2 regions of the Pseudomonas sp. JL3 genome follow, and region 1 is predicted to be linked to the other one. Evidence: riboswitches for the same ligand, from Rfam matches in the RefSeq annotation. Region 1 holds a riboswitch; the other holds the start of a gene.

The links. Region 1 has a riboswitch for cobalamin ahead of cobW (cobalamin biosynthesis protein CobW). Riboswitches for the same ligand answer to the same signal wherever they lie in the genome.
Region 2: it holds a riboswitch for cobalamin, as region 1 does, so the genes downstream of both, cobO (cob(I)yrinic acid a,c-diamide adenosyltransferase) here and cobW (cobalamin biosynthesis protein CobW) in region 1, are expected to answer to the same signal.

What each region holds. Positions count from the first base shown of each region.
Region 1 is NZ_JAKWJK010000002.1:569,545-584,002, reverse strand. Features, by position in the region: gene cobN (cobaltochelatase subunit CobN) at 84-3,863, opposite strand; gene cobW (cobalamin biosynthesis protein CobW) at 3,867-4,928, opposite strand; cobalamin riboswitch at 5,029-5,243, opposite strand; cobalamin riboswitch at 5,432-5,660, shown strand; gene MMG91_RS06000 (CbtB domain-containing protein) at 5,782-5,988, shown strand; gene MMG91_RS05995 (CbtA family protein) at 6,000-6,707, shown strand; gene MMG91_RS05990 (cobalamin biosynthesis protein) at 6,704-7,117, shown strand; gene cobM (precorrin-4 C(11)-methyltransferase) at 7,200-7,946, shown strand; gene nfuA (Fe-S biogenesis protein NfuA) at 8,107-8,691, opposite strand; gene MMG91_RS05975 (fatty acid cis/trans isomerase) at 8,850-11,135, opposite strand; gene metH (methionine synthase) at 11,291-14,458, shown strand, end outside.
Region 2 is NZ_JAKWJK010000003.1:596,037-610,494, reverse strand. Features, by position in the region: gene MMG91_RS09210 (AI-2E family transporter) at 1-259, shown strand, start outside; gene hda (DnaA regulatory inactivator Hda) at 487-1,191, shown strand; gene MMG91_RS09200 (C40 family peptidase) at 1,419-2,072, shown strand; gene MMG91_RS09195 (C40 family peptidase) at 2,238-2,774, shown strand; gene MMG91_RS09190 (sorbosone dehydrogenase family protein) at 2,926-4,233, opposite strand; gene MMG91_RS09185 (hypothetical protein) at 4,302-4,886, opposite strand; cobalamin riboswitch at 5,041-5,276, shown strand; gene cobO (cob(I)yrinic acid a,c-diamide adenosyltransferase) at 5,357-5,968, shown strand; gene MMG91_RS09175 (cobyrinate a,c-diamide synthase) at 5,965-7,290, shown strand; gene bluB (5,6-dimethylbenzimidazole synthase) at 7,287-7,937, shown strand; gene cbiB (adenosylcobinamide-phosphate synthase CbiB) at 7,934-8,842, shown strand; gene cobD (threonine-phosphate decarboxylase CobD) at 8,835-9,827, shown strand; gene MMG91_RS09155 (cobyric acid synthase) at 9,824-11,275, shown strand; gene cobU (bifunctional adenosylcobinamide kinase/adenosylcobinamide-phosphate guanylyltransferase) at 11,333-11,854, shown strand; gene cobT (nicotinate-nucleotide--dimethylbenzimidazole phosphoribosyltransferase) at 11,851-12,906, shown strand; gene cobC (alpha-ribazole phosphatase family protein) at 12,903-13,478, shown strand; gene MMG91_RS09135 (adenosylcobinamide-GDP ribazoletransferase) at 13,481-14,218, shown strand; gene MMG91_RS09130 (MarR family winged helix-turn-helix transcriptional regulator) at 14,269-14,458, shown strand, end outside.

The DNA.
Region 1 (14,458 bases):
CCTCAACGGACGCTCCGCGTTCGGCTCTTGGGACGCGGAGCGTCCCGGGCCGCATTCCTTTGCTGCGCGTGGGAACGATCCGGTTAGCCGTCTTCTTCTATATCCAGCAACAAATTCTCCAGCGCCTCGCGGTACTCGCCCGGCTCTTTCCACATTCCCCGCTGCTGGGCCTCCAGCATGCGCTCGGTCATGTCGCGCAAGGCGTGGGGGTTGTGTTCGCGAACAAACTCCCGGGTCGCCGGATCGAGCAAATAGGCGTCTGCCAGCAACGCATATTGATGATCGTCGATCAACTGCGTGGTGGCGTCGAACGCAAACAGGTTATCGACCGTCGCCGCCAGTTCGAACGCGCCTTTATAGCCATGGCGCTTGACCCCGTCGATCCATTTCGGATTGGCCGCGCGGGAACGAATCACCCGGTTAAGCTCTTCCTTCAACGTGCGGATCTTCGGCAAGTCCGGCTGACTGTGATCGCCGTGATAACTGGCCGTCGCTTCACCGCTGAGGCTTTCGACGGCCGCCAGCATGCCACCCTGGAACTGGTAATAGTCGTTGGAATCGAGCAAGTCGTGCTCGCGGTTGTCCTGGTTTTGTAGCACCGCCTGCACCTGGCTCAGACGCTGGGCGAACTGTTCGCGGGCGGCGGTGCCTTCATCGGAGCCGCCGTAAGCGTAACCGCCCCAGTTCAGGTAAACCTCGGCCAAGTCTTCACGGCTTTGCCACAAGCGACCGTCTATGGCGCCCTGCACGCCCGCGCCGTAAGCCCCCGGTTTGGCCCCGAAGATGCGCCAGCCGGCCTGCCGCCGCGCCGCTTCTTCATCCAGCCCGGACTCCAGCAGCGCTTGCCGCTCGGCGCGGACCTTGGCCGCCAACGGGTTGAGATCGTCCGGTTCATCCAGCGCGGCGACCGCTTGCACGGCTGCGTCGAACAGCCGGATCAGGTTGGCAAAGGCATCACGGAAAAATCCGGAGACGCGCAAGGTCACGTCCACCCGTGGGCGGTCCAGCAGACTCAACGGCAGAATCTCGAAGTCGTCAACCCGCTGACTGCCGGTCGCCCAGACCGGACGCACGCCCATCAGCGCCATGGCCTGGGCGATGTCGTCGCCGCCGGTGCGCATGGTTGCGGTGCCCCAGACCGACAGACCGAGCTGACGCAGGTGATCGCCGTGGTCCTGCAAGTGCCGCTCAAGAATCAGGTTCGCGGATTGGAAGCCAATGCGCCACGCGGTGGTGGTCGGCAGGTTGCGTACGTCCACCGAATAGAAATTGCGCCCAGTGGGCAGCACGTCCAGCCGGCCGCGACTCGGCGCGCCGCTCGGGCCGGCCGGGACGAATCGGCCGTTGAGGGCGTCGAGCAAGCCGCGCATTTCCGCCGGGCCGCAGGCGTCCAGGCGTGGGGCAACGACTTCGCGCAAGCTATCGATGATGGCGTTCACCTCCGACCAACCACCCTCCTGTGGGCCGGGTTGGGCTTGAGGCTGGTTCAACGTGTGCGAAATCAGTTGAGTGGCGAACAGCTCCAGGCGTTCACGGGTATCCCCGGCGGTGCGCCAGGGTTCATCGTTAAGCGATTGCAGTTCCACGGGACGTGGTCCGGTCCACGGCTCGGCCAACGCACAATCCAATGGATCAAACCCCAGCTCGAACGCCTTGGCCAACGCCCGCAACAGACTCGATTGCGCCCCACGACCATCGCCGCGAGGAATACGCAGCAAGGCCAATAAGGTGTCGATGCGCAACCGCCCGACCGGCGATTCGCCAAACACATGCAGGCCATCGCGGATCTGCGACTCCTTCAAGTCGCACAGGTACGTGTCCAGGCGCGGCAACCAGATCGCCACATCGGCATCGCTGTCGAGCTTCTCGTCCAGTTGCAGTTCGCGGTCGATGTGCGTGTCGCGCACCAATTGCAGAATGTCGCGCTGCAGTTCCCGGGCACGGCGCGGATCGAGCAATTGCGCTTCGTAATATTCGTCGGCCAACAATTCGAGATTGCGCAGCGGACCGTAGGTTTCGGCGCGGGTCAGCGGCGGCATCAGGTGATCGATGATCACTGCCTGTGTACGGCGCTTGGCCTGGGCGCCCTCACCCGGGTCGTTGACGATGAACGGATAGATGTTCGGCAGCGGCCCGAGCAACGCATCCGGCCAGCAGTTTTCCGACAGCCCGACGCCTTTGCCCGGCAGCCATTCGAGGTTGCCGTGCTTGCCCACATGAATCACGCCGTGAGCGCCGTAGGTGTTGCGCAACCAGAAGTAGAACGCCAGATAGCCGTGAGGCGGCACCAGGTCCGGGTCGTGATACACCGCGCTCGGGTCAACCTGATAACCCCGGGCCGGTTGAATGCCGACGAAGGTCAGGCCGAAGCGCAGACCGGCCACCATCATTCGTCCGCCACGGAACATTGGGTCGTTTTCGGGGGGGCCCCAACGTTCCAGCACGGCTTGGCGATTGGCCTCGGGCAGCGCGTTGAACATCAGGTTGTAGTCGTCCAGCGCGAGGCTTTGATGACAGGGACGCTGGTCGAGGGTGTCTAGGTCGTTGCTGACGCCGCCGAGCAATTGCTGGATCAGCGCGGTGCCGCTGTCCGGCAACTCGGCCGGCAGCGGGTAACCTTCGGCGTGCAGGGCGCGCAGGATGTTCAATGCCGCAGCCGGTGTGTCGAGGCCTACGCCATTGCCGATGCGCCCATCGCGCGTCGGGTAGTTGGCGAGGATCAGAGCGATGCATTTTTCGCCGTTAGGCACTCGCGCCAGATCGATCCAGCGCCGTGCCAGTTCAGCGACAAAATCCATGCGTTCAGGTTGCGGCCGGTAGCAGACCACGTCGGACTGACTGCGCTCGCTGCGCCAGGCCAGATCCTTGAAACTGATCGGCCGGCTGATGATCCGCCCGTCCAGCTCCGGCAGCGCGATGTGCATTGCCAGATCCCGCGGCCCGAGGCCTTGTTCGCTGGCGCGCCAACCGGGTTCATTGTCTTGGGCGCAGATCGCCTGGATCACTGGAATGTTGCGGCGAAACGGCCGCAAGTGCGGCGCTTCGGGGCTGGACTGGGCGAAACCGGTGGTGTTGAGAATCACCCCCGCCTCCACTTCATCCAACAGGTCCTCAACCACCATCAGGCAGCCGGGCTCTTTCAAACTGGCCAGCGCAATCGGCAACGGGTTCAACCCCGCCGCTTGCAAACGCTGGCAGAAAATATCGATGAAACCGGTGTTCGCCGCCTGCAAATGCGAGCGGTAAAACAGCACCGCCGCCACCGGCTGATCAGCTTGCCAGTCGGCTTGCCAATCGCTTAGTTCTGCGGGGCTTTTTTGCGGGTGATAGATCGCGGTGCGTGGCAGGGTTTGCGGCTCGGACCATGGATAGTCGCGGCCGAGCCAACGACTGGCGAGGCAGCGAAACAGGTCGAGCGCGTTGGCCATGCCGCCCTGACGCAGGAAGTGCCAGAGCCGGTCGCGGTCTTGCGCGGTGACGGTGCTCAGGTCACTGAGTTCCGGGTCCGGCCGATCGTCCCCCGGCACCAGAATCAGCTGCACGCCGCGCTCGGACAATTCCACCAGACGCTCAATGCCATAACGCCAATAGGCGATGCCGCCGTGCAGCGAGATCAGAATTACCTTGGCGTGGCGCAGTACTTCGTCGACGTATAGATCGACCGAGGCGTGATTCTGCACCTGCATCGGGTTGGCCAGGCGTACGCTCGGGTAATCGTCGGGCAACTGCTGCGCCGCTTCGGCGAGCAACGCCAGGCTGGAATCGCCGCTGCACAGGATCACCAGCTCGGCGGGGGTTTGTCCAAGGTCGGCAATGTTGTCATCCGACACGAAACCGCCGGGCTGGGTCCTGAGCAGGTGCATGGTTTAAACGCTGAGCGCAGCGCGCAATTGCGCTTCGAGCTGTGCGGCATCCAGCGCCTGACCGATCAACACCAGACGGGTGGTGCGCGCTTCTTCAGCGCCCCACTGACGGTCGAAGTGCTTGTCGAAGCGCGTGCCCACGCCCTGGATCAGCAGGCGCATCGGCTTGTTCGGCACCGCTGCAAAACCTTTCACCCGCAGGATGCCGTGCTGGACCACCAATTGAGTCAGCGCATCCATCAGCAGGCTTTCGTCGGCTTGGGGCAGCTCAATCGAGATGGAGTCAAACGCGTCATGGTCGTGGTCGTCTTCACCTTCATGGTGATGATCGTGATGGCTGTGGCGACTGTCGATGTGCTCTTCGGAACCGGCACCGAGGCCGATCAGCACGTCCAGTGGCAGACGGCCGCTGCTGGCTTCGATGACTTTCACCGCTGGCGGCAGTTCTTCGGCGACTTCCAGGCGCACACGGGCCAGGTCTTCAGCGCTGATCAGATCGGCCTTGTTGAGGATCACCAGGTCGGCGCTGGCCAGTTGATCGGCGAACAGCTCGTGCAGCGGCGATTCGTGGTCCAGATTCGGGTCGAGTTTGCGCTGGGCATCGACCTGATCCGGGAACGCAGCGAAGGTGCCAGCAGCGACGGCCGGGCTGTCGACCACGGTGATCACCGCGTCAACCGTGCAGGCGCTGCGGATCTCTGGCCATTGGAAGGCTTGAACCAAAGGTTTTGGCAGGGCCAGACCCGAGGTTTCGATCAGGATGTGGTCGAGGTCGCCGCGACGAGCGACCAGTTCACGCATCACCGGGAAGAATTCTTCCTGAACCGTGCAGCACAGGCAGCCGTTGGCCAGTTCGTAGACGCGACCGTTGGCTTCTTCTTCGGTGCAGCCGATCGAGCACTGCTTGAGGATTTCGCCGTCGATGCCCAGCTCGCCGAACTCGTTGACGATCACCGCGATACGGCGGCCCTGGGCGTTGTCGAGCATGTGGCGTAGCAAGGTGGTTTTGCCCGAGCCGAGGAAGCCGGTAACGATGGTGACGGGGAGTTTGGCCAGTGTTTTCATCGGATGCCCTTTGGCAAGGTGGCGGGCATACGGGACGACAATCGCAGCGGCAGGTGCGCGCGCGCAAGAGTTCCGCCACCGGATCACCCCGCCCGGTTGTAGTGAGAATCTGTATCGAGGCAGGTCTCCTGGCTGACGGTGTGCCAATCGTTCGACTGGCGTTTGCTGCGCCTTCCCGCGACCCTGATGGATCAGGGTTTGCAGTGGCGTGGCAGCGAACATCACCGTTCACAGTTGCGGGGGCAGCCGCGGCATCGACCGCGTTCCCTTCTTAGCTTCGGCAGATGCCGAAGAACCTCGAAAGCGCAAGGCTACGCATCGTGTGGGGGCGGGTCAATGTCCATGCCGCGTTCTGTGGCGGCTGGGATGACGCCATCGCGGGCAAGCCCGCTCCCACAGTTGATCGCATTCCCTTGTGGGAGCGTGGCTTGCCCGCGATGCAGACGACCGGGTTCCGAGTTGAGAACCCCTGCCAATTGACTCCCCGCCCCCGCCCATGCTCTCCTACACGCCTTGTTACGGGTGCCCTTCACAGGGTGAAACGGGAAACCGGTGAATCATGTGCTTTACTCTAAAGCCATGTCAGTCCGGTGCTGCCCCCGCAACGGTAAGCGAGTGAAGCGTCAAATCCACTGTGCCCGTCACACGGCATGGGAAGGTGATGCTTGCAGGTTTCGGCGCAAGCCCTGCCCCTCGCGAGCCCGGAGACCGGCCCGCAACACTAAAGTGACTTTTACGTTCACTGAATAACAAACCCGCGGTGGGCGGGCGCTGTTCGAAATCTCTGCGTGCCCCGGCGTGCGGCGGTTTTCATGCGCTCTATTCACCCGCTGACAGACCAGAGGGAAGCGCCATGTCGATCATCAGCAGCACCGGCAGCAACACCGATAAAAAGATCACGATCAGCACCACCACAACCCTGAGCCAACGCCTGACCGCCGCTTTTTGTGCGTCGATCCTTGGCGCCAGCCTTGTGTATTTCGCCGGTTTCTCGCACATCGAAGCGGTACACAACGCCGCGCACGATACCCGTCACAGCTCTGCCTTTCCGTGCCATTGAGACCTGCTGACATGAGCAAGCGTATTGCGCAAACCGCAGGTTTCACCGGGCTGCTGGCCGCCCTGCTGTTGACCCTGCTGCAAAGCTTCTGGGTCGCCCCGCTGATTTTGCAGGCCGAGACCTACGAAAAATCCGAGCCGGCCGCCGTTGAAGTCCACGAGCACGCTGCTGGTGCAGTCGCCGCTCACACCCACGATGCCGAAGCCTGGGAGCCGGAAGACGGCTGGCAGCGCGTGCTGTCGACCACCGGCGGCAACCTGGTGGTCGCGGTCGGTTTCGCCCTGATGCTTGCGGGCCTCTACACCTTGCGCGCTCCACGCCGTACCTCTCAGGGCCTGCTCTGGGGTCTGGCCGGTTATGCGACATTCGTGCTGGCGCCCACCCTCGGCCTGCCACCTGAACTGCCAGGCACAGCCGCAGCGGACCTGGCGCAACGGCAGATCTGGTGGATTGGCACTGCCGCGTCCACCGCTGTCGGCATCGCGCTGATCGTGTTCAGCCGCCACTGGCTGATGAAGATCCTCGGTGTAGCGATTCTGGCCGTTCCGCACGTCATTGGCGCGCCGCAACCGGAAGTCCATTCGATGCTGGCGCCGCAAGCCCTGGAAGCGCAATTCAAAATCGCTTCGCAGCTGACCAACATGGCGTTCTGGCTGGCCCTGGGCCTGATCAGCGCCTGGTTGTTCCGCCGCAAAAGCGATGGTCAATACTCCGCATGACTGACATCAGCGCAGTGCCGACCCTGGTGGTCGGCCTGGGCTGCCAGCGCGGCTGCCCCGTCAGCACGCTGCGGGCGCTGCTTGATCAGGCGTTACAGGCCCATCAAATCGAGCTTCGTGAGATCAAGGCCTTGGCCAGTATCGACCTCAAGCGCGAAGAACCCGCCCTGATCGAACTGGCTGAGCAACTGGCATTGCCGCTGATGTACTTCAGCAGCGAACAATTGGCCGGTTATGAACCGCAACTCAGCCACCACTCGGACATCGCGTTCGAGCGCACCGGCTGTTACGGCGTAGCGGAAAGTGCCGCGCTGGCACTGGCCGAACAACTTGCTCAGGCACCGGCAAAGTTGCTGATTCCACGACAAAAATACGCCCAGGCCACCCTTGCATTGGCCAGCGCCGCGTAAAATCCCCGATAATCCCCGCCTTCGATCATGAGCAATCTTCATCTGAAGTGTGCCCATGCCCTTTTTCTGACAGGAAACGACGATGACCGTCTACTTCATTGGCGCAGGCCCCGGCGACCCGGAACTGATCACCGTCAAAGGCCAGCGGCTGATTCGTAGCTGCCCGGTCATCATCTATGCAGGCTCCCTGGTCCCTGCCGCTGTGCTGGAGGGTCACCGGGCCGAACAGGTGGTCAACAGCGCCGAATTGCACCTGGAACAGATCATCGAGCTGATCAAGACCGCCCATGCCAACGGCCAGGACGTGGCCCGGGTGCATTCCGGCGATCCGAGCCTGTACGGGGCGATTGGCGAGCAGATTCGCTACTTGCGTGAACTCGACATCCCTTTCGAAATCATTCCCGGCGTCACCGCCACCGCCGCCTGCGCGGCCCTGTTGGGTGCTGAACTGACCCTGCCGGACGTGTCACAGAGCGTGATTCTGACCCGCTACGCCGACAAGACCGCGATGCCGGCCGGTGAAGAGCTCGGTAGCCTGGCGCAGCATGGGGCGACCATGGCAATCCACCTCGGGGTCAATCATCTGGAGAAGATCCTTGCCGAATTGCTACCGCACTACGGCGCCGATTGCCCGATCGCGGTGATTCATCGGGCGACCTGGCCGGATCAGGATTGGGTAGTGGGGACGCTGGCGGATATTGCCGGGAAGGTTCAAGCCAAGGGATTTCGCCGCACGGCGCTGATTCTGGTGGGTCGGGTGTTGGGTAGCGATCACTTCAGTGAGTCGTCGCTGTATCGCGCGGGGCATGCGCACCTCTACAGACCCTGAGATGATCGTTCCCACGCTCTGCGTGGGATGCCTCAATGGACGCTCTGCGTCCGCTCTTGAGACGCGGAGCGCCCCGGGCTGCATTCCCACGCAGAGCGTGGGAACGATCAAAAAAAACGGTGCTCACGGGCACCGTTTTTTTATGTTTGCAGCGAACACCTTAGTAGTAGGCGTTTTCTTTCTGCGTGTGGTCGGTCACGTCACGAACGCCCTTGAGCTCGGGGATGCGCTCGAGCAAGGTGCGCTCGATGCCTTCGCGCAGGGTAACGTCTGCCTGGCCGCAGCCTTGGCAACCGCCGCCGAATTTCAGCACGGCGATACCGTCTTCGACCACATCGATCAGGCTGACCTGACCGCCGTGGCTGGCCAGCCCCGGGTTGATTTCGGTTTGCAGGTAGTAGTTGATGCGCTCGTTGACCGGGCTGTCAGCGTTGACCATCGGTACTTTGGCGTTTGGCGCCTTGATGGTCAGCTGGCCACCCATGCGGTCGGTGGCGTAGTCGACTACCGCATCGTCCAGAAACGCTTCGCTGAACGAGTCGATGTAAGCGGTGAAACTTTTGAGCCCCAGCGCCGTGTCTTCAGGTTTTTCTTCGCCCGGCTTGCAGTAGGCAATGCAGGTTTCGGCGTACTGGGTGCCAGGCTGGGTGATAAAGACGCGGATGCCGATACCCGGAGTGTTCTGCTTGGAGAGCAGATCAGCCAGGTAATCGTGGGCGGCGTCGGTAATGGTAATAGCGGTCATGGAAACTCCTCGCAGGCTTGGACGCAGTTTACGCCAATCATCGCGCCGGACAAAGTCCTAGTATTTTTGTCGGGAAAGATGCGCCTGTCGATGATCCTCTGATCACCGCTCCTACAAGGGTTCGGTCAGGGTTCGGCGGTGCGTGTTCAGGCCCTCAATCAAAGATTCTCGTAGCGGTTCATATCCAGCACGCCCTCTTCCACCGGGTCGGTGTCGTGGATGTAGCGGCTCAGATCATGGAAATACTGCCAGAACTGCGGATGACTGCGGCGAATGCCCCAGCGTTCGACGATTTTCTCGAAACTGGCGGCGTCCCTGGCATTTTCCATCGCGTCGACGAACGCGGGTACTTGCCCGGCCGGGATGTTGAACATGAAGTTCGGATAACTGCTGAGAACACCCGGATAGATCGTCAACGTATCGAGCCCTGGCTGATAGCGCAGCGACTCACCGAGCAGGAACGCCACGTTGCTGTGGGCGCGGTTGCGCAGCAGGCTGTAGACCTCGCGTTTGCCGCTTTGGGTCTCGATGCGCAACATCGTGGCTTCTGGCAACTGATCGATGACCTTCAGCCCCGCAGCCGGACGTGAAGTCAGGCGGCTCAAGGCCTGTTCGGCGTTCTGCAACGCCAGATCGATGTTCGGCCGCGAGCAGTAGGCACCATCGCAACGGTTGATCGGGTCGGGCTTGGCATTGAGGTCGCCGTACCGGGCCAGCAATTGCAGGGCAAAATCGCGTTTCGGGTCCTTTTCGTCCAGCGTCAGCGCCGTCGGCTTGTCGTTATCGATGTACTCATAATCCAGCCACATCTTGAACTTGCCGCCGTTCTGATACCAATCGTCGAGGTAGCCATCCCGTGAGTCGGCCGGCATCAAGCGCAAGAAATTCTGCTCGGCACCGTTGCGAATCAGGTCGAAGTACAGTCGGGTCTGGGCCTGATGGGATACGTTGCCGAATACATCGAAGTTGACCGCCAACTGGTAATACGTGCGTTCCAGCAGCGGGTAATCGAACAGCCAAATGGTTTGCGGCACGTCACCGATCAGGCCTTTGTTCACCGAGGCGCTGTCGAAATGCCGGAAGATGCTCAGCAGTGCGTTGTCATTGCCGGCCCACAGGGTCGACCAGCTCGGTGCCGGTAAATCGGCGTAGTTGTCCCGGCGCAAGGCTTCATATTCGTTGCGTTTGTCGCGGTAGTCGTGCCACAGGCTCAGAACACTGCCGACGTCATCGTTCTGCCCCGGCATCGCCAGCAACGGCGTGGCCTGGCCGCGATAATTCGGGTCGGTGATGTAAAGGTCATGCTCGGGGGCCTGGAACAGCGCCCAGAAGTTGTCGCGGATCACGTCGGTGGCGATCTGGCCCCGGCAGACCGGGCCACGAATAAAGGTACGCACGAAGTACTCGGCGTTATCGAGCATGAACTGGTAGCGCGCCTGAGCCGGGATGGCCTCAAAGGTCGTGAACGGATTGGCCCGTCGCTCCGGCCCGTAACCCGGCAGCGCATTGACCTGCCAATTGCCGCTGTAAAACAGGCTTTTGATCCGCGCCATCTTCGCCGCGCTCAGCGGATAGGTGATGTGGGTCTTGTGCACGATCACGCCTTGCACCGGCCATAAACGGTAGTAAACCTGAGTGCCCGGATCGTCATTCGGACGGCGAGTGTTGATCAGATCGATCGGCTGCCCGGTTGGCGTGCGCGAACGTACCCACTGAAAGAAATGCCCCGGCTCGCCGTCCTTGAAATAGAGGTGCGCCAGGAACCAGTGCTCGAACAACCAGCGCCCCACCAGACTCTCCCGGGCGCCTGGCGCGTTGAGCAAATTTTCCCACTGCACCACCTGCAAGGCTTCCTTGGTGCTGGGCACCAGGCCCTGTTCATCAATCGGCGCGCCGGAGGCCAGCCAGCGTTGCAACGTCTGGTATTGCTGATCGGTCAGGCCGGTGACCGCCAACGGCATGCCTTCTTTCGGGTGGGAGCTGGCATAACCGTCAAACTCCGCCGGCATGGCGCACATGTTTTCCCGGTTCAGGCCCAGGACGATGTCTTCCGGCAACTTGGCGTTAGGTTGCAACGGCGTTTTGTGGCCCAGCTCGAGCATGCGCGCCATCAGCGCCGCCTGGCTGCCCTGGGCGTCAAGCACCGAATAAAAGCCCTTTTGCTGCCAGGCACGCTTGCCGAAGGCGTCATAAAACAGCCGGGTCGGCGCTGCGGCCTGGCTACGCTCGCCGTCATAGACAGGCACCTTCGTCGCGCCTCGAACCGCCCCTTCGCCACTGCCCAGATTGAGCTGACAGGCGGAGTCGTAGCAGGCATGGCAGGCCACGCACTTTTCGGTGAAGATCGGTTGAATGTCGCGGACGTAGGAAATATCCGGAGCTTGTGCAGCGGCGCCCCCGCTTAAAAACAGCATCAATAGGCTGGTGACGACGCGATACGACATATCCCTGGTCCTGATCATGAGAAAACGCCGCGATTCTACCGGCCTGACCCTCGTACCAACATGAACGATATTCATGCAAAACCCGCACATGCTCCAAAAGCGCACAGGTTTGTTATCATCCCGGGCCTTCGTCATGGCCTTACCGAGTAGTCCAAATGTCCGATCGCAGCGTTCGCCTTCAAGCTCTCAAGCACGCCCTCAAAGAGCGCATCCTGATTCTCGATGGCGGCATGGGGACGATGATCCAGAGCTACAAGCTCGAGGAGCAGGATTACCGTGGCAAACGCTTCGCCGACTGGCCGAGCGACGTGAAAGGCAACAACGACCTGTTGGTGCTGACGCGCCCGGACGTGATTGGTGCTATTGAAAAAGCCTACCTGGATGCCGGCGCCGACATTCTGGAAACCAACACCTTCAACGCCACCCAAGTGTCCCAGGCCGACTACGGCATGCAGGGCCTGGCATACGAACTCAACGTAGAAGGCGCACGCCTGGCGCGCAAGGTGGCGGACGCCAAGACCCTGGAAACCCCGGACAAGCCGCGTTTTGTCGCCGGCGTGCTCGGCCCGACCAGCCGTACCTGCTCGCTGTCACCTGACGTGAACAACCCCGGCTACCGCAACGTGACCTTCGATGAGCTGGTGGAAAACTACACCGAGGCCACCAAAGGCCTGATCGAAGGCGGCGCCGACCTGATCCTGATCGAAACCATTTTCGACACCCTCAACGCCAAAGCCGCGATTTTCGCTGTGCAGGGTGTTTACGAAGAGTTGGGCGTCGAGTTGCCGATCATGATCTCCGGCACCATCACCGACGCCTCTGGCCGCACCCTCTCCGGCCAGACCACCGAAGCATTCTGGAACTCCGTGGCCCACGCCAAGCCGATCTCCGTCGGCCTGAACTGCGCCCTGGGCGCCAGTGAACTGCGCCCATACCTGGAAGAACTGTCGAACAAGGCCAGCACCTACGTGTCGGCGCACCCGAACGCCGGCCTGCCGAACGAATTCGGCGAGTACGACGAACTGCCAGCGCAAACCGCCAAGGTCATCGAAGAGTTCGCCCAAAGCGGCTTCCTGAACATCGTCGGCGGCTGCTGCGGCACCACGCCGGGCCACATCGAAGCCATCGCCAAAGCGGTGGCCGGTTATGCGCCGCGTGAAATCCCGGACATTCCCAAGGCCTGCCGCCTGTCGGGCCTGGAACCGTTCACCATCGATCGCAGCTCGCTGTTCGTCAACGTCGGCGAGCGCACCAACATTACCGGTTCCGCCAAATTCGCCCGGCTGATCCGTGAAGACAACTACACCGAAGCCCTGGAAGTCGCCCTGCAACAGGTCGAAGCCGGCGCCCAGGTGATCGACATCAACATGGACGAAGGGATGCTCGATTCGAAGAAGGCCATGGTGACCTTCCTCAATCTGATTGCCGGTGAACCGGACATCTCCCGCGTGCCGATCATGATCGACTCCTCCAAGTGGGAAGTGATCGAAGCCGGCCTCAAGTGCATCCAGGGCAAGGGCATCGTCAACTCCATCAGCATGAAGGAAGGCGTCGAGCAGTTCATTCATCACGCCAAACTGTGCAAGCGCTATGGCGCCGCCGTGGTGGTGATGGCCTTCGATGAAGCCGGCCAGGCCGACACCGAAGCGCGCAAGAAAGAAATCTGCAAACGCTCCTACGACATTCTGGTCAACGACGTCGGCTTCCCGCCGGAAGACATCATCTTCGACCCGAACATCTTCGCCGTGGCCACCGGTATCGAAGAACACAACAACTACGCTGTGGACTTCATCAACGCCTGCGCCTACATCCGCGACGAACTGCCGTACGCCCTGACCTCCGGCGGCGTGTCGAACGTGTCGTTCTCGTTCCGTGGCAACAACCCGGTGCGCGAGGCGATTCACTCGGTGTTCCTGCTGTATGCGATCCGTAATGGCCTGACCATGGGCATCGTCAACGCCGGCCAACTGGAGATCTACGATCAGATTCCAGCCGAGCTGCGCGACGCCGTCGAAGACGTGATCCTCAACCGCACCCCGGAAGGCACCGACGCCCTCCTCGCCATCGCCGACAAGTACAAGGGCGACGGCAGCGTCAAGGAAGCCGAGACCGAAGAGTGGCGTAACTGGGACGTCAACAAGCGTCTGGAACATGCGCTGGTCAAGGGCATCACCACACATATCGTGGAAGACACCGAAGAGTCGCGCCTGTCGTTCTCGCGCCCGATCGAAGTGATCGAAGGCCCATTGATGGCGGGTATGAACATCGTCGGCGACCTGTTCGGCGCCGGCAAAATGTTCCTGCCGCAGGTGGTGAAGTCCGCCCGCGTGATGAAACAGGCCGTGGCCCACTTGATCCCGTTCATCGAACTGGAAAAAGGCGACAAGCCGGAAGCCAAGGGCAAGATCCTCATGGCCACGGTCAAGGGCGATGTGCACGACATCGGCAAAAACATCGTCGGCGTGGTGCTGGGTTGTAACGGCTACGACATCGTCGACCTCGGTGTGATGGTGCCGGCGGAGAAGATCCTGCAAGTCGCCAAAGAACAGAAATGCGACATCATCGGCCTGTCCGGTTTGATCACGCCTTCGCTGGACGAAATGGTTCACGTGGCCCGCGAGATGCAACGTCAGGACTTCCATCTGCCGTTGATGATCGGTGGCGCGACCACTTCCAAGGCGCACACGGCGGTGAAGATCGAGCCCAAGTACAGCAACGACGCGGTGATCTACGTCACCGATGCCTCCCGCGCCGTGGGCGTGGCGACGCAGTTGCTGTCCAAGGAACTGAAGGCCGGTTTCGTCGAGAAGACTCGCCTGGAATACATCGACGTTCGCGAGCGCACTGCCAACCGCAGCGCCCGTACCGAACGCCTGAGCTACCCGGTGGCCATCGCCAAGAAACCGCAGTTCGACTGGGGTAGCTACGAACCGGTCAAACCGACGTTCACCGGCGCCAAGGTGCTGGACAATATCGACCTTAAAGTTCTGGCCGAATACATAGACTGGACGCCGTTTTTCATCTCTTGGGATCTGGCCGGTAAATTCCCGCGCATCCTGCAAGACGAAGTGGTCGGTGAAGCCGCCACCGCGTTGTACGCCGATGCCCAGGAAATGCTTGCCAAACTGATCGACGAAAAACTCATCAGCGCCCGTGCGGTATTCGGCTTCTGGCCAGCCAATCAGGTGCGCGACGATGACATCGAAGTCTACGGCGATGACGGCAAGCCATTGGCCAAGCTGCACCACTTGCGCCAGCAGATCATCAAGACCGACGGCAAGCCGAACTTCTCCCTGGCCGACTTCGTTGCGCCCAAGGACAGT
Region 2 (14,458 bases), on a different contig from region 1:
GATTGGTATTGTCGCGGTGTTCATGGTCGGCCAGGCGCTGGAAGGCATGGTCCTGACGCCGTTGCTGGTGGGTGACCGGATCGGCCTGCACCCGGTGGCGGTGATCTTCGCGATCCTGGCCGGCGGCGAACTGTTTGGTTTTACCGGTATATTGCTGGCGTTGCCGGTGGCGGCGGTGATTATGGTCCTGGTGCGTCACGTACACGATTTGTACAAGGATTCAGAAATCTACGGCGGTGTCGACGAATCCGAGGTGTAAGCTTTTAATCCCCGTAGCGGGCAGTCTGGTTTCGTGCCAGGTTTGCCCGTATCCCTCGCGTGGCTGTCACATGCGCCGTCAAAGAAACTGTCATAAAACCAGCACGTTAACGCAAACCTTTGATTTTGCTTGTGGTCTGTCGCATTGTGCGCTCAGCCTCACGGGTATAAACTTCGCAAACTTTACACAGAGGCCACTAACGGTTCCTTTGGAACTGTTCAGTCAGCATGAAACCGATTCAGCTGCCCCTAGGTGTGCGTCTGCGTGATGACGCTACCTTTATCAATTACTACCCAGGCGCCAATGCCGCTGCACTCGGCTATGTCGAGCGGCTCTGCGAAGCCGACGCCGGCTGGACGGAAAGCCTGATTTACCTCTGGGGCAAGGATGGGGTAGGGCGCACGCATTTGTTGCAGGCGGCGTGTCTGCGCTTCGAGCAACTGGGTGAGCCGGCGGTGTATCTGCCGTTGGCCGAGTTGCTGGACCGTGGCATCGAAATCCTAGACAACCTCGAACAGTACGAACTGGTCTGCCTGGACGATTTGCAGGCGGTCGCCGGCAAGGCGGATTGGGAAGAGGCGCTGTTCCATCTGTTCAATCGTCTGCGTGACAGCGGCCGGCGTCTGCTGATCGCCGCCTCGACGTCCCCGCGCGAACTACCGGTGAAGCTGGCGGATCTCAAATCGCGGCTGACACTGGCACTCATCTTCCAGATGCGCCCACTCTCTGACGAAGACAAATTGCGTGCCTTGCAGTTGCGCGCATCCCGTCGTGGCCTGCACCTGACCGACGAAGTCGGGCATTTTATTTTGACCCGTGGCACCCGCAGCATGAGTGCGCTTTTCGAGCTGCTCGAACGCCTCGATCAGGCCTCCCTTCAAGCTCAGCGCAAGCTGACAATCCCGTTCCTGAAAGAAACCCTGGGCTGGTAAAGAACCTGATCAAGCTCAGATTTTACGCGGGTTTTGGCAAATTCCAGGCGTCAACAAATCCGCTTTCCTGCAAGAGGGCAGGCTGCGCAAAGGTTCAAAATGGGCTTAAGCGCTTAGATGTAAACGAGAAACCGATAAGTCACATAAAGATCGATTGAATTTGCAAATGAGGTTGATAGCGGGCATAGTCTCGGCTTCTTTAGAAACTATCAGCCACGGTCGTGCCCATGCTAAATCGCTTCGCACCCCTCGTGCCTCTCGCACTCGTCACCCTGCTGTTCGGTTGCGCTGCTCACTCTCCAGTGTCCCAGCCAGAGCAGCAACAGCAGGTTAAAAACTCAGTTACTGCGCAATCTTCTTCCGTTCTTTTCCAGGAAGCTCTTTACCAGGACGGCGTGGCCACCGATAAAGAACTGGCAGACTTCGCCGGCGGCAAGTCGTACCAGCTTCCGGTTCTGGCCGACAGCATCCTCGAACGTGGCATGTCCCTGATCGGTACCCGGTATCGTTTTGGCGGCACCTCCGAGGCTGGCTTCGACTGCAGCGGCTTCATCGGTTATCTGTTCCGTGAAGAAGCCGGCATGAACCTGCCGCGCTCCACTCGCGAAATGATCAACGTTGACGCTCCTCTGGTTGCTCGCAGCGCCCTGAAGCCGGGTGATCTGCTGTTCTTCGCCACCAATGGTCGTCGCGGTCGTGTCAGTCACGCCGGGATCTACCTGGGTGACAACCAGTTCATCCACTCCAGCAGCCGCAAAAGTGGTGGTGTCCGGATCGATAGCCTGGGCGACAGCTACTGGAGCAAGACCTTCATCGAAGCCAAGCGCGCACTCGCGATGGCACCGACGACGGCCCCGGCTATCGTTACTGCACGCAAGTAAGCGGACAGTTTGTAAGGCGAACTTAAAGTCTTACTTGAAGTTTGCCGTGTAGCCGCTAGAATCCTGATCTATTATTGATGGCAAACCGCCTGCGTTCTGCGCAGGCGGTTTTCTTTTCTGCCTTCTCGGTAGAAAAAGCCGCAGCCAGATCAGGATGTTCTGCTTATGACGATGTCGGCCCGCCTCGCACTCATGTTCTTCGCAGCGCTGCTCAGCGCCTGCGCCAGCCGCACACCGCCACCTGCGCCGGTGGTCCGCGCTCCGATTGTTTTTGGTCCTTCCCAAGCCTTCTCCCCCGCGGCAGAAGACGTGCTGTTTCGCGCGTTGGGCCTGGTGGGAACGCCTTATCGCTGGGGCGGCAACACGCCAGATTCCGGGTTCGATTGCAGCGGTCTGATCGGTTATGTGTATCGCGATGTCGCAGGCATTTCCTTGCCGCGCTCCACCCGCGAGATGATCGGCATGCAGGCCCCCAATATCGGTAAGGAAGGCCTGCAAACCGGTGATCTGATTTTCTTCGCCACCAATGGCGGCTCCCAGGTCAGTCACGCCGGGATCTACGTCGGCGAAGGCCGCTTCGTCCACGCGCCAGCCACGGGCGGCACGGTCAAGCTGGACAGCTTGTCCAAAGCTTACTGGCAGAAAGCTTATCTGAGCGCCAAGCGCGTCTTGCAACCTGAGCACTTGGCACATAATCCGTAGCGGAGGTTGTCATGACCGCTCGTTTGAAGGCTGAGGCTGCGCAGAAAACTGTAGGAGCGAGGCTTGCCCGCGAAAGCGGTGTGTCAGTCGATATCAATGTTGACTGTGATGCCGTCTTCGCGGGCAAGCCTCGCTCTTACAGTCGAGCTGATTACTTGGCTGCGGAAACGCGCCACACCTTGTTCCCCACATCATCCGCCACCAGCAAGCCTCCTTGCTGATCGATCACCACGCCCACCGGCCGGCCCATGGCTTTTTCCTCGTCATTGAGGAAGCCAGTGAGCACATCCACCGGTTGCCCGGTCGGTTTGCCGGCGTTGAACGGCACGAAAATCACCTTATAGCCGCTGTGCGGTTTGCGGTTCCAAGAGCCATGCTGGCCGATGAAAGCGCCTTGAGTGAACGGTGCGGGCAGTTTGCTGCCTTCGGCAAACGTCAGGCCCAGTGACGCAGTATGTGGCCCCACCGCATAGTCCGGTGCAATCGCCTTGGCCACCAGATCAGGGTTTTGCGGTTCGACGCGAATGTCGACGTGCTGTCCGTAATAGCTGTAGGGCCAGCCGTAGAACCCGCCGTCCTTCACTGACGTGATGTAGTCCGGCACCAGGTCGCTGCCGATTTCGTCACGCTCGTTGACGGCGGTCCACAGTGCGCCGCTCTGAGGCTCCCAGGCCAGACCGTTTGGATTGCGAATCCCCGAGGCGAAGATCCGATGATTGCCGGTGGCGCGATCCACTTCCCAGATCGCAGCGCGGCCTTCCTCCTGATCCATGCCGTTTTCACCGACGTTGCTGTTCGAGCCCACGGTGACGTACAGCTTGCTGCCATCCTTGCTGGCGATGACATTTTTGGTCCAGTGATGATTCAGCGTGCCGCCCGGCAAGTCGACCACCTTGATCGGCTGCGACTTGATCGCCGTCTCACCGTTTTCATAGTGGAAACGCAGCAGGCGATCAGTGTCGGCGACATACAAATCATTGCCGACCAGGGTCATGCCAAAGGGCGAGTTGAGGTTTTCCAGGAATACCGTGCGGGTTTCGGCGACGCCGTCGTGGTCCTTGTCCCGCAGCAGGGTGATGCGGTTCGGGCTGGGGACGCCAGCACCGGCGCGGCCCATGACTTTGCCCATGATCCAGCCACGAATACCGCCATCGGATTTGGCCGGTGCATTGGTTTCGGCCACCAGCACATCGCCGTTGGGCAATACGTAGAGCCAACGTGGGTGTTCGAGGCCTTCGGCAAATGCCGCCACTTGAGTTCCTGCCGCGGCGACAGGTTTCTTGCCTTCAGGCCAGCCGATCGCCGGGGCGATGTTCACCGTCGGGATCAGGGTTTTATTGGGTTCTGGCAGTTTGGGCGAGGGGCCTGTGCCATCCGAGACTTGCAGGCTGGAGGTTTCACCACAGGCGGCGAGCCCTCCGGCGAGCGCGATGATGAAAACGAGCTGGGGTTTGCGCATTACTGATCTTCCCTATGAATGCATTGACGTAATCATAGAGAAGCGTAGACGCTCGATGGTTCAACCGGTCAGCCGCGGGCTTCCTTGAGCAGAACAGCGATGCCTGGATGGTAGTTGCCGGCTTCATTGCGCAACTTGCGGTAGGCGTATGGGAAATACCAGGCCACGGCGCAGCTGTGTTCCTTTTGCAGGTCGTCGACCATGTCCTGAAGTTCTTCCGGTGTAGCGCTCTGCTGAGCTTTTTGCGGCGCTACGAACAGGCAGCCGAGTTTCAGATCGCTGGCGTAGCTGATTCGCTTCGCGTCACTGGTGATGTCCGCCAATGCCTGAGTCAGGTTCAGGCTATTGACCCGTGGCCAGCGCTGGGTGGCCTGGAGATACGCGCGTTCTTCGCTGCTGGCGATAAACAGATCGGCGTGGGCGTTGCGTTCGCCTTCTTCAGTCTGTTTGCGCGTGGATGTTTGTTGCAGCGTGACCATTTCTGCCATCCAGGCTGCGGCGGAGAGCAGGCCGAGGTTGGCGTTTTCGTCGTACCAGTAAGGTGTATCGTTATCGCCGCGTACGGCGTTGAAGCGGTCGATACAGTCAAACCAGCGTTCCAGCACCGGCCGCAGGAATTCCAGCTTCGGATTGCTGATGATCATGCCTTGCATGTGGCTCACCCTTGTTATTGTGTTGTGAGGTTGTGGCTCTTTGATATCACTGCTTGTAGTGTGGCACAAGATTGGCGTCAGTTAATTGATCAATGGCAGTTATTCGCTCAGCGGCGCCCCGGGTTTAATTGACGCTCCACCCCCAACCCTCTAACCTTCGCGGCTTGTTTCAGGTGCTCTGTGACCTTGGTCGACAGAGTGAAACAGGGAAGCCGGTGAGTGAATTTCTTCCCGTGAAAAATGATCACGATCCCGGCGCTGCCCCCGCAACGGTAAATGAGTAAAAGCTGCGCCTTGAGCCACTGTGTCGATTGTCGACATGGGAAGGCGCGCAGTTGGCCCTGGTGCCGCTCATGAGCCCGGAGACCGGCCTGATTCATCCAACGGCATCACGGTGGGCGATGCCAGGCTTCTTGCCGTCTATTCTTGTGCCTGCCCGCCGTTATCCAGCCTCAACGGAGAGCTCCCCCATGACTGATACTCCCGATCGTGACGAACGCCATCTGGCGCGCATGCTGCGCAAAAAAGCGGTGATCGACGAACGCATCGCCAACTCCCCGAATGAATGCGGTTTGCTGCTGGTGCTCTCCGGCAACGGCAAAGGCAAGAGCAGCTCGGCGTTTGGCATGCTTTCCCGGGCCATGGGCCACGGCATGCAGTGCGGCGTGGTGCAGTTCATCAAGGGGCGCACCAGCACCGGTGAGGAGCTGTTCTTCCGACGCTTCCCGGAGCAGGTGCGTTTTCATGTGATGGGCGAGGGCTTCACCTGGGAAACCCAAGACCGCCAGCGCGACATCGCCGCCGCTGAAGCCGCCTGGGCGGTGTCCCGCGAATTGCTGCGTGATCCATCCATCGGTCTGGTAGTGCTCGATGAGTTGAACATCGCCCTCAAGCACGGCTACCTCGATCTCGATCAGGTGCTCAGCGACTTGCAGGCTCGTCCGCCGATGCAACATGTGGTGGTCACCGGTCGTGGCGCCAAACCGGAGATGATCGAGTTGGCGGACACCGTCACTGAAATGGGCATGATCAAGCACGCCTTCCAGGCCGGAATCAAAGCGCAAAAAGGCGTCGAGTTGTGAGTCAACCACATCATTGCCCGGCGGTACTGATTGCCGCGCCGGCCTCCGGTCAGGGCAAGACCACCGTCACCGCCGCGCTCGCTCGTTTGCATCGCAATCAGGGGCGCAAGGTCCGCGTGTTCAAATGCGGCCCGGATTTTCTCGACCCGATGATTCTCGAGCGCGCCAGCGGTGCACCGGTTTATCAACTCGACATGTGGATGGTCGGCGCGCGGGAAAGTCGGCGGCTATTGTGGGAGGCCGCGGGCGAAGCCGATCTGATCCTCATCGAAGGCGTCATGGGGCTGTTCGACGGTACGCCTTCCAGCGCCGACCTGGCGCGGCACTTCGGTGTGCCGGTGCTCGGCGTGATCGACGGCACCGCCATGGCGCAGACGTTTGGCGCGCTGGCCCTGGGCCTTGCGCGTTATCAGCCGGATTTACCGTTTGCCGGTGTGTTGGCCAACCGGGTCGGCACCGTGCGCCATGCGCAGTTGCTCGAAGGCAGCCTGACTGAAGGCTTGCGCTGGTACGGCGCGTTGTCCCGGGAGACCGGCATCGAATTGCCGAGTCGGCATCTCGGCCTGGTTCAGGCCAGTGAGCTGAATGATCTCGATCTGCGCCTCGACGCGGCGGCCGACTCACTGGCCAGCAGTTGTGATGTGGCTCTACCGCCGGCCGTGGAATTCGCCGCGCCTGAAATGATCGCAGCCGAACCGTTGCTGGCCGGGGTGCGGATTGCCGTGGCCCGGGACGAAGCTTTCGCGTTTACCTACGGTGCGAGCCTTGATCTGTTGCGGGCCATGGGCGCCGAATTGTCTTTCTTCTCGCCGATCCGCGACAGCGGGTTACCGGAGGCGGACAGTCTTTATCTGCCGGGCGGTTACCCCGAATTGCACCATGTGGCGTTGTCACAAAACACGCCGATGCTGACCGCGATCCGCGCTCATCACGCGGCGGGCAAACCGTTGCTGGCCGAGTGTGGCGGCATGCTGTATTTGCTCGATTCACTGACCGATGTCGAGGGCACACGCGCTGAATTGGTCGGCTTGCTGGCCGGTGATGCGGTGATGCAGAAGCGTCTTGCCGCGTTGGCCTTGCAGGCGGTCGAATTGCCGGAAGGTTTGCTGCGTGGGCACACGTACCACCACTCGTTGACCAGCACTGAACTTGAGCCAATTGCTCGAGGTTTGAGTCCCAATGGCGGGCGAGGGGCGGAGGCGGTTTATCGTGAGGGGCGGATGACGGCTTCTTATGTGCACTTTTATTTCCCGTCCAATCCGACAGCGATTGCAGCGCTGTTTGCGCCTGACCCTGAAACCGCTTTCGCGAGCAGGCCATGACGGACAACACATTCAGCCAGGCCGAACGCGAAGCTGTTTATCGCGCGATTGCAGAGCGCCGCGACATGCGTCACTTCAGTGGCGGCTCGGTTGAGCCCGAGTTACTGAGGCGTCTGCTCGAAGCCGCGCATCAGGCCCCAAGTGTTGGCCTGATGCAGCCCTGGCGTTTCATCCGCATTAGCGACCGGGCACTGCGCGGCAAGATCCAGCTGCTGGTGGAAGACGAACGCATCCGCACTGCCGAAGCCCTCGGCGAGCGCTCCGACGAATTCATGAAGCTCAAGGTCGAAGGCATCAACGATTGCGCCGAGGTGCTGGTCGCCGCGCTGATGGACGATCGCGAGCGACATATCTTCGGCCGTCGTACATTGCCGGAAATGGACATGGCCTCGTTGTCCTGCGCCATCCAGAACCTTTGGCTGGCGTCCCGCGCCGAAGGCCTGGGCATGGGCTGGGTGTCGCTGTTCGAGCCGCAAGCGCTGGCGGACTTGTTGGGCTTACCGGCCGGGGCCAAGCCTTTGGCTGTTCTTTGCCTGGGGCCGGTCAAGGAATTCTATCCGGCGCCGATGTTGGTACTCGAAGGTTGGGCGCAGGCGCGTCCACTCAGCGAGTTGCTGTATGAAAATTATTGGGGAGTGAGTCAATGAGTGTGGCGTTGTTGAGTGTCGCCGCGGTCGCGCTGGATGCGCTGCTGGGTGAACCCAAACGCTGGCATCCGCTGGTGGCGTTCGGTCGTTTTGCCGATCGCATCGAGCAACGTTTCAACTCCGGTGGCCGTGGCTGGCGCAGTCATGGGGTTACGGCCTGGGTGATGGCGGTCGTGCCGCTGACCTTGCTGGGCACCGCACTTTCCTGGGCGCCTTATGTCGGTTGGATTGTCGAGATTCTCGTGCTCTATTGCGCCCTCGGCATGCGCAGCCTCGGCGAGCATGTCGAGCCGGTGGCCAAGGCCCTGCGCAGCGATGACTTGATCGAGGCGCGCAAACGTGTCGGTTATCTGGTCAGCCGTCAGACCAGCGAACTGGATGAAACCGAAGTCGCCCGCGCCGCCACCGAATCGGTGCTGGAGAACGGCAGCGATGCGGTGTTCGCCGCACTGTTCTGGTTTGCCGTGGCGGGTGCGCCCGGCGTGGTGCTCTATCGCCTGAGCAACACCCTCGATGCAATGTGGGGTTATCGCAACGAACGCTTCGAACGTTTCGGTTGGGCAGCGGCGAAGATCGATGATGTTCTGAACTACATTCCTGCACGCCTGGTGGCGTTGACTTACGCACTGCTGGGCAAAACCCGACTGGCGCTGAAGTGCTGGCGTACCCAGGGCTCGACCTGGGACAGCCCGAATGCCGGGCCGGTGATGGCGGCCGGGGCCGGTGCGCTGGGTGTCGAGTTGGGCGGGGCGGCGATCTATCACGGTGAACTGCATCAGCGTCCGCCATTGGGCGAAGGCGTGCCGGCGGATGCCGATTCCATCGACCGTGGCTGGCAATTAGTCCAGCGCGGGGTATGGTTATGGCTGCTGATTCTCTGCGTGGGGGCTGAATTCTATGCTTGAGCACGGTGGCCGGCTGCGCAAGGCGGCGCTTGAATACGGCATCGCCGAGGCCGATTGGCTGGATCTGTCCAGTGGCCTGGCGCCCTGGCCATTTCCGGTCCCGGACATTCCGCTGCGAGCCTGGGCGCGCCTGCCGGAAACCGATGACGGTCTGGAGCAGGCCGCCTGCGACTATTACGGTGCGGCCCAGGTGTTGCCAGTGGCGGGTTCGCAAATGGCGATCCAGTTGCTGCCGCGTTTGCGCCGGGCCGGCAAGGTCGGCGTGCTGTCGCCGTGTTACGCCGAACACGCCGAAGCCTGGCGTCGCAACGGTTACATCGTGCGTGAAGTGCTGGAGCAGGAAGTCGATTTTTTTCTCGACAGCCTCGACGTGCTGGTGGTGGTCAACCCGAACAATCCCACGGGCCTGAGCCTGACCCCGGCCCGCCTGCTGGATTGGCATTCGCGGCTGGCCCAGCGCGGTGGCTGGCTGGTGGTGGACGAGGCGTTCATGGACAACACGCCGCATTTGAGTCTGGCGCCGTTCGCCGATCAGATCGGCTTGATCGTGCTGCGCTCCTTCGGCAAGTTTTTCGGCCTGGCCGGTGTGCGGCTGGGTTTTGTGTTGGCTGAGCGCAAGTTGCTCAAGCTGCTGGCTGAACAGGTCGGGCCTTGGGCGGTCAGCGGTCCCACTCGAGTGCTGGGCCAGGCGTGTCTGACAGATACGGAGGGGCACACCCGACAGCGCATTCGTACTGACGAGGCCGGCGAGCGTCTGGCGTTGCTGCTTGAACAATACGGTTCCAAACCTCAGGGCGGCTGCGCGTTGTTTCAGTGGCTGATCACCGAGCGAGCCGAAGCGCTGCATGAGTTCATGGCCCGACGCGGCATTCTGCTGCGGTTGTTCACCCACAACAGCAGCCTGCGTTTCGGCTTGCCGGCGGATGAAGCGGATTGGCAGCGTCTCGAGCAAGCGCTTGAAGCCTACGTTAAGGAAGCGCAATGACAACGTTGATGGTGCAAGGCACCACGTCCGACGCCGGTAAAAGCACGCTGGTGACGGCGCTGTGTCGCTGGGTCACGCGCCAGGGCGTGAGCGTCGTGCCATTCAAACCGCAGAACATGGCGCTCAACAGCGCGGTGACTGCCGACGGTGGCGAGATCGGGCGTGCTCAAGCGGTGCAGGCTCAAGCCGCCAATCTCGAACCGCACACCGACATGAACCCGGTGCTGCTCAAGCCCAACAGCGATACCGGCGCCCAAGTGATCATTCATGGCCGCGCAGTCACCACCATGAACGCGGTCGCGTATCACGACTACAAGGCCATCGCCATGCAAGCGGTGCTGGCCTCCCATGAACGTTTGAGCGCGGCATATCCGGTGGTGATGGTCGAAGGGGCGGGCTCGCCGGCAGAGATCAACCTGCGGGCCGGCGACATCGCGAACATGGGGTTTGCCGAGGCGGTGGACTGCCCGGTGGTGTTGATCGCCGACATCAATCGCGGCGGGGTTTTCGCGCATTTGGTCGGTACGCTGGAGCTGCTGTCGCCCAGCGAACAGGCACGGGTCAAAGGCTTCATCATCAACCGTTTTCGCGGCGACATCGCCTTGCTGCAACCTGGTCTCGATTGGCTGGAGGAGCGCACCGGTAAGCCGGTGATCGGCGTGTTGCCGTATGTGATGGACCTGCATCTTGAGGCCGAGGACGGCCTCGATCAGCGTCAGACCGACAAGGCCGATCAAGTGCTCAGCGTGGTGGTGCCGGTGTTGCCGCGTATCAGCAACCACACCGATTTCGATCCGCTGCGCCTGCATCCGCAAGTGGACCTGCAATTCATCGGCCCCGGTCAGGCGATTCCGCCGGCCGACGTGATCATTCTTCCCGGCTCGAAAAGCGTGCGCAGCGACCTCGCGTACCTGCGGGCCAACGGCTGGGATACGGCTATCTCGCGACACTTGCGCTACGGCGGAAAAGTACTTGGAATCTGCGGCGGTCTGCAAATGCTCGGCGAGCAGGTGCACGATCCGCTGGGCCTCGAAGGCGCGCCGGGTTCCAGTGCCGGTTTGGGCCTGCTGGCGTTCGAAACGCAGCTCGAAGAAGAGAAGCAGTTGCGCAATGTGCGTGGGCGTCTGGCGCTGGAAGATGCGCAGGTCAGCGGCTATGAAATTCATGCCGGCGTGACCACCGGGCCGGCGCTGGAAAACGCCGCGGTGCAGCTCGACGATGGTCGCTGCGATGGCGCGCAAAGTGTTGATGGGCAGATTTTCGGCACGTATCTGCATGGCCTGTTCGAGTCACCGGCGGCGTGCGGTGCACTGTTGCGTTGGGCTGGGTTGCGGGATGTGCAGGAAGTGGATTACCACGCCTTGCGAGAGCGCGATATTGAACGGCTGGCGGATCTGGTGGAGAAGCATTTGGATACCGGGCTGTTGCGGGAGCTCTGTGGTTTTTAAGGGGAGTGTGCTCGCGAAGACTGGAGTCGCCTCACCGCACATCTTAAGGAATAAACCATGCTGCAACTGATCCTCGGCGGCGCCCGCTCCGGCAAAAGTCGCCTGGCTGAAAAACTGGCGACAGACAGTCAGCTTCACGTCACCTACATCGCCACCAGCCAACCCCTGGACGGTGAAATGAACGAACGGGTAGCCCATCACCGCGCCCGCCGTCCGGCCGAGTGGGCGTTGATCGAAGAACCGCTGGAACTGGCACGCGTGCTGCGCGAAAGCGCCAGTGCCGATCGTTGCTTGCTGGTGGATTGCCTGACGCTGTGGCTGACCAACCTGCTGATGCTCGATAACGCCGAGCGTCTCTCGGCCGAACGCGAAGCCCTGCTGGACTGCCTGGCGTCATTGCCAGGTGAAATCATTTTTGTCAGCAACGAGACCGGCATGGGTGTCGTGCCGCTGGGCGAGTTGACTCGCCGCTATGTCGATGAAGCCGGTTGGTTGCATCAAGCCTTGGCCGAGCGCTGTCAGCGAGTCGTCCTGACCGTCGCCGGCCTGCCCCTGACTTTGAAAGGAACTGCGTTATGACTCACTCCTGGTGGCTGAACCCGTGCAAGCCAATCGACGCGCAAGCGGTCGAACAGGCGCAGGCGCGTCAACAGCAACTGACCAAGCCTGCCGGCTCGCTCGGTCGGCTCGAATCGGTGGCGGTGCAACTGGCCGGGTTGCAGGGGCAGGTCAAGCCGACGCTCGATCAGTTGTGGATCGCGATTTTTGCCGGTGACCATGGTGTGGTTGCTGAAGGCGTGTCGGCGTTTCCGCAGGAAGTCACCGGGCAGATGCTGCACAACTTTGTCAGCGGCGGCGCGTCGATCAGCGTGTTGGCGCGGCAGTTGGGTGCGTCCCTGGAAGTGGTCGACCTCGGCACCGTCACGCCGTCGTTGAATCTGCCGGGTGTACGTCACCTGAATATCGGCCCGGGTACGGCGAATTTTGTTCAGGGGGCGGCGATGACCCAGGCCCAGGGCGAGCTCGCCTTGCAGGCCGGCCGCGACAGTGTGCAGCGCGCCATCGCGGCAGGCGCGCAGTTGTTCATCGGCGGCGAAATGGGCATCGGCAACACCACCGCGGCCAGCGCGTTGGCCTGTGCCTTGCTCGATTGCCCGGTAGTGCATCTGGCCGGGCCGGGTACCGGATTGAACGCGGCGGGTGTCAGCCATAAAGCCCGGGTCATCGAACGTGCTTTGACGTTGCACAGTGTTCAGCGTGGCGATGCGCTGCAAACTTTGCTCAACCTCGGCGGTTTCGAAATCGCTGCGCTGGTCGGCGCGTACCTGGCCTGTGCTCAGGAAGGCGTCGCGGTGTTGGTTGACGGATTTATTTGCAGCGTCGCCGCACTGGTGGCGGTGCGTTTGAATCCGGCTTGTCGTGAGTGGTTGCTGTTCGGCCATCGCGGCGCCGAGCCAGGCCATCGCCATGTACTCGAAACCCTGAAGGCCGAACCGTTGCTGGATCTTGGCCTGCGACTGGGCGAGGGCAGCGGTGCGGCATTGGCCGTGCCATTGCTGCGTCTGGCCTGCGACCTGCACGGGCAGATGGCGACATTCGCCGAAGCCGCGGTGGCGGATCGCCCGGCATGACCTTGCGCCTGGACCTGTTGCGCCATGGCGAAACCGAACTCGGCGGCGGTTTGCGCGGCAGCCTCGACGATGCGCTGACCGGCAAGGGCTGGGAGCAAATGCGCGCCGCGGTGGTCGAGCAGGGGCCCTGGGATCGACTGGTCAGTTCGCCGTTGCAGCGTTGCGCGAGTTTTGCGCAAGAGCTTGGGGCGCAACTGGGTTTGCCGGTGCAGCTGGATAAGGATCTGCAAGAGCTGCACTTCGGCAACTGGGAAGGGCAGAGCGCGGCGGCGCTGATGGAAACCTGCGCCGAGGCGTTGGGCTTGTTCTGGGCTGATCCTTATTCGTTCACGCCGCCTGAGGGTGAGCCGGTGGCGGACTTTTCAACGCGGGTGTTGGCGGCCATCGAACGGCTGCACGCGGCCTATGCGGGTGAGCGGATCTTGCTGATCAGCCATGGCGGCGTCATGCGTTTGTTGCTGGCTCAAGCGCGCGGATTGCCGCGTGAGCAGTTGCTCAACGTTGAAGTCGGCCATGGCGCGCTGTTCTCGCTGTCGGTCGAATCCGGTGTCTTGTTAAGGGAAGCGATCTGACCATGTTGCCGTTCTGGATCGCCCTGCAATTTTTGAGCAGCCTGCCGATTCGCCTGCCGGGTATGCCGACGCCCGAGGAATTGGGCCGGTCGCTGCTGTTTTATCCGCTGGTCGGTTTGCTGTTCGGCGCGATTCTGTGGGGGCTGAACGGGCTATTGCTGGGCACGCCATTATTGCTTCACGCGGCACTGCTGCTGAGTGTTTGGGTCGTGCTCAGCGGCGCGTTGCACCTGGATGGCCTGGCCGATAGCGCCGATGCGTGGCTCGGGGGGTATGGCGACCGCGAACGAACTCTGACGATCATGAAAGACCCGCGCAGCGGGCCGATCGCCGTGGTGACGCTGGTGCTGGTGTTGCTGATCAAGTTCGCCGCGTTGCTGGCGTTGATCGAGCAGCAGCACAGCGTGGTCCTGATCATCGTTCCACTGATTAGCCGCAGCGCGTTACTGGGGTTGTTCCTCACCACGCCTTATGTGCGTCCGGGTGGATTGGGGCAGGCGTTGGCCGATCATCTACCGCGTTTGGCCGGGAAGCAGGTGTTGGTGATCAGTGCGGTGGCTTGTGTGCTGATGGCTGGACTCGGCGCTGTATGGGCGCTTGCACTGGCGACAGTGCTGTTTGTCTGGTTGCGGCAAGTGATGGTGCGGCGATTGGGCGGGACAACGGGTGATACAGCGGGGGCTTTGCTGGAATTGTTGGAGGTGGCGGTGCTGGTGGGGCAAGCCTTGCTCCTACGGTAATATGTGTCAAAAAATTTGCTTTCATTTAACCGCGGGTATATACACGCACTATGCTTCCTTCTCAATGTTTGTGCACTAATCTGCGTCGCGCCGCTCGTGGCGTCAGCAGGCATTACGACGGCGCCCTCGACGGCTTCGGGATCAACGTTGCCCAGTATTCTCTGCTGTGCAATCTGCAGCGTCTGGATCAGCCGAGCATCTCATCTCTGGCCGAAGCCATGGGCCTGGATCGCAGTACCC